2 regions of the Serratia sp. FDAARGOS_506 genome follow, and region 1 is predicted to be linked to the other one. Evidence: predicted binding sites of a transcription regulator. Region 1 holds the regulator's gene; the other holds the start of a gene.
What was found. The regulator Fur, encoded in region 1, represses iron uptake genes when iron is present. The targets are predictions, from matches to a motif close to ATAATAATGAGAACNACTATCAA.

Region 1 (3,134 bases):
GAGCGAAACCACCTGCCTGCTGCCTCAGTACGGCCAAGGGCCGGACGTCTACGGCGGCTTCTTCAGCCGTCAGGACTATATCGACATCATCAAATACGCCCAGGCGCGCCAGATTGAGGTGATCCCGGAGATCGACATGCCGGCGCACGCCCGCGCCGCGGTGGTCTCGATGGAAGCGCGCTATAAAAAGCTGCATGCCGCCGGGAAAGAGCAGGAGGCCAACGAATTCCGCCTGGTGGATCCGACCGATACCTCCAACACCACCTCCGTGCAGTTCTTTAACCGCCAGAGCTATCTGAACCCGTGCCTGGACTCTTCCCAGCGCTTTGTCGACAAGGTAATCGGCGAGATCGCGCAGATGCATAAAGAGGCCGGTCAGCCGATCAAGACCTGGCACTTCGGCGGCGACGAAGCGAAAAACATTCGCCTGGGCGCCGGCTACACCGACAAGGCGAAACCGGAGCCGGGCAAAGGCATCATCGATCAGAGCAACGAAGACAAGCCGTGGGCCAAGTCGCAGGTGTGCCAGACGATGATCAAAGAAGGCAAGGTGGCCGACATGGAGCACCTGCCGAGCTACTTCGGCCAAGAGGTCAGCAAGCTGGTGAAGGCGCACGGCATCGACAGAATGCAGGCCTGGCAGGATGGTCTGAAAGACGCCGAGAACGCGAAGGCGTTCGCCACCTCGCGCGTGGGCGTCAACTTCTGGGATACCCTGTACTGGGGCGGTTTCGATAGCGTCAATGACTGGGCCAACAAAGGGTATGAAGTGGTGGTTTCCAACCCGGACTACGTCTATATGGACTTCCCGTACGAGGTGAACCCGGACGAGCGCGGTTACTACTGGGGCACCCGCTTCAGCGACGAGCGCAAAGTGTTCAGCTTCGCGCCGGATAACATGCCGCAGAACGCGGAAACCTCGGTCGACCGCGACGGCAACCACTTCAACGCCAAGAGCGACAAGCCGTGGCCGGGCGCCTACGGGCTGTCCGCTCAGCTGTGGAGCGAAACCCAGCGCACCGATCCGCAGATGGAATACATGATTTTCCCACGCGCGCTGTCGGTGGCTGAACGCGCCTGGCACCGCGCCGGTTGGGAGCAGGACTATCGCGCCGGCCGCGAATACAAAGGCGGGGAAACCCACTTTGTCGATACCAAGACGCTGGAGAAAGACTGGCTGCGCTTCGCCAATATCCTGGGGCAGCGTGAACTGGCCAAGCTGGACAAAGGCGGCGTCGCTTACCGTCTGCCGGTGCCGGGCGCACGCGTAGCGGGCGGCAAGCTGGAGGCGAATATCGCCCTGCCAGGGTTGGGCATCGAGTACTCCACCGACGGCGGTAAGCAGTGGCAACATTATGACGCCAAGGCCAAGCCGACGGTCTCGGGTGACGTTCAGGTGCGTTCGGTCAGCCCGGACGGCAAGCGCTACAGCCGCGCCGAGAAGGTCTAAGCTCGGTGCAATGGCCTGCTGCCCTGGCGGCGGCCGTATAACGAAGGGGGAATGCGTTCGCCCGCGCGTGTCGGCGTAGGGCGGACGTTGAAGTGAGAGGAGTACGTGGAGTCGCTGTGCCGCTGCAATTGTGATATTTCATGACATGATTTTCCCCGGCTTGTCCGGGGATTTTTTTGCCCGTTGCACGGCGGGCATAAAAAAACCGCCTCGGTGTGAGGCGGTTTTTCATAGCCGGTCAGGCTTATTTCTTGTCGTGCAGCGTTTCGTCTTCGCGGCAGTCACCGGTTTCACAGTGACCGTACAGATACAGGCTGTGGTTGGTGAGCTTGATGCCGTGTTGCTTGGCGATATCACGCTGGCGCACTTCGATGGATTCGTCGCTGAATTCGATCACTTTGCCACAGTCCAGGCAAATCAGGTGATCGTGGTGATGCTGTTGGGTCAGCTCGAACACGGACTTGCCGCCTTCGAAATTGTGACGTGTCACAATGCCCGCATCGTCAAACTGGTTCAGTACGCGATAAACCGTTGCCAACCCGATCTCTTCGCCCATATCAATCAGTTTTTTGTACAAATCTTCCGCACTGACGTGATGGCATTCCGGATTTTGCAGTACTTCCAGGATTTTGAGTCGCGGAAGCGTGACTTTTAAGCCGGCCTTCTTCAATGCGATGTTGTTGTCGGTCATGCGAATTCAGTCCTGTTACTATGCTAATCAAGTTGAGGCGTACTCGCCTGTGGCATCGGTCGGCACAAAGAGTTAATGCGTCTCATTATAGAACCGGTTGTACTAAATGGAAACCGCCGGTTGTTAACAAAGATATAATTGCACTATTGCATGTTTTGCATGCAACGCCTTGATGGGTGGGATAAACCGATATCTCAGTCTACCGTGACGGGGTGGGAAGTTACAAATCTGTAGCTTCTATCGCAGCAATCCCTGCTGCCGATGACGGCCCTGTGGGCACACTATGCACTTTACAGGGCCTTTGTTCAACCTTTCGCCAGTGCCGGGGTTTAGCCGACGATATCGGCCAGGCTCAGCTCTTCGACGATCTGTTTGACCCAGGCGTCCACGCGCTCGTTGGTCAGCTCAGGCTGACGGTCTTCGTCGATCGCCAGACCGATGAAGTGGTTGTCGTCCGCCAGGCCTTTGGAGGCCTCGAAGTGGTAGCCTTTGGTCGGCCAGTGGCCCACGATGGCCGCGCCGCGCGGTTCGATGATGTCGCGGATGGTACCCATCGCGTCACAGAAGTATTCCGCGTAGTCTTCCTGGTCGCCGCAGCCGAACAGCGCCACCAGTTTGCCGTTGAAGTCGACTTCTTCCAGCGTCGGGAAGAAATCATCCCAGTCACACTGCGCTTCACCGTAGTACCAGGTCGGGATACCTAGCAGCAGGATATCGAACCCTTCCAGGTCTTCTTTGCTGCTTTTAGCGATGTCATGCACTTCAGAGACGTCGTCGCCAAACTGTTTCTGGAGAATTTTCTGGATCATTTTGGCAATGTTTTCGGTATTGCCAGTGTCGCTGCCAAAGAAAATGCCTACAGTAGCCATATCGCGTATAACCTTTAAATTCAAGTAATTGCATTACTCGACGCCGGCACTGCCGCCGCTGACGCCGATTAAAATGATGCCATGGCAAGAGCCTTTCGCCTCCGGGGCGGGCGCCGACAGGCGC
Region 2 (3,134 bases), 820 kb from region 1:
CATTTCGAAATCATGACATAAACGCTGTGGGTTTTACGCATGCCGATGATAAGCCAGGCTGCGCCCCCCCCTTGACCGTGGCGCCGTCGCAGACCCAAAAGCCCGTAATCAAGGCGGAGGGTGCAGGGCATAGCGGGCCTATGTTCAAGCCCGACAACGCGGAGTACGGGCTTTTGGGGCGCGACCCGAAGGGCTGGGGCCATTTGGACGCGCATCGGTGTTGCAAGTCGCTTATTTGGCCCACCAAACCTCACGACTCGCGCCTTGCTGCGCGCCCAAATGACCGCCAGCGGCGCTCACGTGCAAGGGTGGGACGCAGCCTTTTATTTGATCCCACAGCGTTGTCTTAACGCATTCGACTACTTTTCTGTGGCGGGCTGCGGCTCCGGTTTGTGCAGCGTCACCTGGCGCAAACCGGTCATGGCGAACAGCAACAGGATGCCGAGCACCGCCGCGCCGAAGCCGAAACCGCTGGCGCTCATCGCCGGCAGCATGAAGGCACCCATCGCCCCCAGCAGCAGCGCGCCCAGCGCATCGCCCACCACGTTCTGCGCCGTCCACAGGCCGTTGATGCGGCCGAGGAAGTTGTCCGGCGTCAGGCTCTGGATCAGGCCGTATTGCAGCAGCGAGTTCAGCGCGCTCAGGTAGCCGAACGCCACCAGGCACAGCAACGCCAGGCTATACCACGGCATCAGGCCGAACAGGCCGATGGCGGCGAACGCCGCGATCGCCGTCAGCAGCATCACCCAGCCGGGGCGCGCCACGTGCGCCACCCGCCCGCTGGTGAACGCACCGATGGCCGCGCCGAGCGGCACGGCGGCGTACATATAACCGAGGTGGGCAGCGTCGATGTGCCAGCTTGCCGCCATCGCCGGATACAGCACGCGCACCGCGCTGGCCATGGTCAGCAGCGCGCCGATCAGCGCCACCATGCCGATCACCTTGTTCTGGAACAGGAAGGCGAAGCCGCCCGCCAGCGCGCGCAGTGGGTGTTCACGCGGCTGCGGCGGCGGCATCAGCTGCGGCAGGCTCAGCAGAGGCAGCAGCGTCAGCAGAGTACCGAACGCCGCCAGGCCGTAGTTCCAGGCGATGCCCATATGGGCGATCACCAGGCCGCCGATCGCCGGGGAAAGAATCGAGCCGAAGCGCACCGTCAGCATGCTGATGGCACCCGCCTGCACGATGTTTTCGCGGCCCACCAGCGCCGGCGTGGCCGCCAGTAGCGCCGTCACCCCCACCGCGCCGAAGAAGCCGTCCCACACCGCCAGCAGATAAATGGCCGCCAGCGAAGGCGACGGCAACAGGGCGTTGAGGCACAGGCCGACGAAACCGACGCCACAGGTGGAACGCGCGAACAGGATCAGCCGGCGCCGCTCATAGCGATCGGCCAATACCCCTCCCATCAGCAGCCCGGCGAACATGCCGCCGCCGGCCAGCGTCACCGCCAGCCCGACCTGCAGGGTGGAACCGGTCAGCGCCTGGATCTGCACCGGGATGGCGATCGCCATCAGCCCCAGCGCCACAATGGAGATAAAGCGCGCACAGAATACCGCGCGGAAAGCCCGGTTGGTTTTCAGCAGGCTGAAATCAAGCAGGATGGAGGGTTTGCTACTCATCGGTTGTTCACCACATCGTTAAACGGGGATTCTGCAGTTGCGGGGCGCTATGCTAGCACAGATAGCGAAATCAATAATGATAATAAAACTCATTGATATTCAACTGTGAGCAACAGCAAGAAACGCCGCCACACGCGGGGTAATCCCCGTGCCTGGCGGCGAGATGACGAGCGCGATTACAACGTGCGCAAGATCCGGTTCAGCAGCGGCCCCAGCACTTTGAAGGACGCCGGCGAAACGATATCGACATGCGCGCAGTCCAGCTCGTGCGCCTGCAGCGCATCGACGTACTGCGACCAGGTCTGCTGCACGTCCATTCCTTCCTGCAATGTGCGTTTGGCGACGAACAGCGTCGCCTGGCCGTGGAAGCGGGCGGTGCGCGTGTGCGACAGCAACCTCACCGAATCGGCGTAGTTGGCTTCGATGTTGTCGAACATCGCGGTACGCGTCTCGCCCAGCGCCGGATCGAGCGTATCCTGCGACACCGCCAGGAACTGCTCACGCTCGCGCTGCACTTCCTTCAACACGTTGTCGTCCAGCATCACGTCCCAGTTTTGGGTCTCCGGCGGATAGGTATCCAACAGGCCGAGGAACGCCACCTGCTCGCCGCGCGCCTGCAGCCGCGCGGCGATGCCCTGCGCCAGCGTGCCGCCCAGCGAGTAACCGATGAAGTGGTACGGCCCGTGCGGCTGTACCTGCAACACCGTCTGCAGGTGGGCATCCACCACCTGATCCATGTCTTCGCTCAGCGCCAGGGGGCCGTCCGGCCGCGGCGACTGGATACCGACCAGCGACCAGTGCTGATCGAGATAGCGCGGCAATACGCTGAACTGCCAGGAGAAACCGGACGCCGGGTGCAGGCAGAACAGCGTCGGCCCCTCGGTGACGCGCAGCGGCAATACGCTGTCGAATCCGCTGCGATCGGCCTCTTCCTGCGTGCGATCTTCCGCCAGCAAGGCGGCCAGCTGTTCAACGCGCGACGCCACCATCACCTGGCCGACGGACACCGCCTTGCCCAGATCGCGACGCAGCTCCGCAGCCAGACGCATCGCCAGCAGCGAATGGCCGCCGAGCGCAAAGAAATCGTCGTCGGCGAACACCTGCTCGCGCTGTAGCAAGCGGGCGAACACCGCCGCGATCTCGCTTTCCAGCCCGGCCTGCGGCGGCCTTCCGGCCTTGCGCTCACTGCCCTGCGGTTGCGGCAAGGCCTTGCGATCCAGCTTGCCGTTGGCGCTCAGCGGCAAATCGCTCATTTCCACCAGCGCCACCGGCACCATGTGCGGCGGCAGACGGTCGGCCAACGCCGCGCGCAGGGCTTGCGCATCCCAGTTCGCGCCAGGCTGCATCACCAGATAGCCCACCAGTTGGCGCGCATCGCCGCCGGCGTCCACCGGCGTGCCCTGCAGCACCAGCGCGTGCGTCACCGCCTGGCGCACGCCCGGCAGCGACAGCAAGGCATGGTCGATTTCGCTCAGCTCGATCCGCTGCCCGCGGATCTTCAGCTGATCGTCGCTGCGG

Region 2: a site for Fur is predicted at 1,693-1,715, ahead of entS (enterobactin transporter EntS). Genes of this name have one in related genera too.

Annotation. Positions count from the first base shown of each region.
Region 1 is NZ_CP033831.1:2,642,076-2,645,209, forward strand. Features, by position in the region: gene EGY12_RS12825 (beta-N-acetylhexosaminidase) at 1-1,450, shown strand, start outside; gene fur (ferric iron uptake transcriptional regulator) at 1,695-2,141, opposite strand; gene fldA (flavodoxin FldA) at 2,471-3,010, opposite strand.
Region 2 is NZ_CP033831.1:1,826,569-1,829,702, reverse strand. Features, by position in the region: gene entS (enterobactin transporter EntS) at 360-1,616, opposite strand; gene EGY12_RS08815 (enterobactin synthase subunit F) at 1,793-3,134, opposite strand, start outside.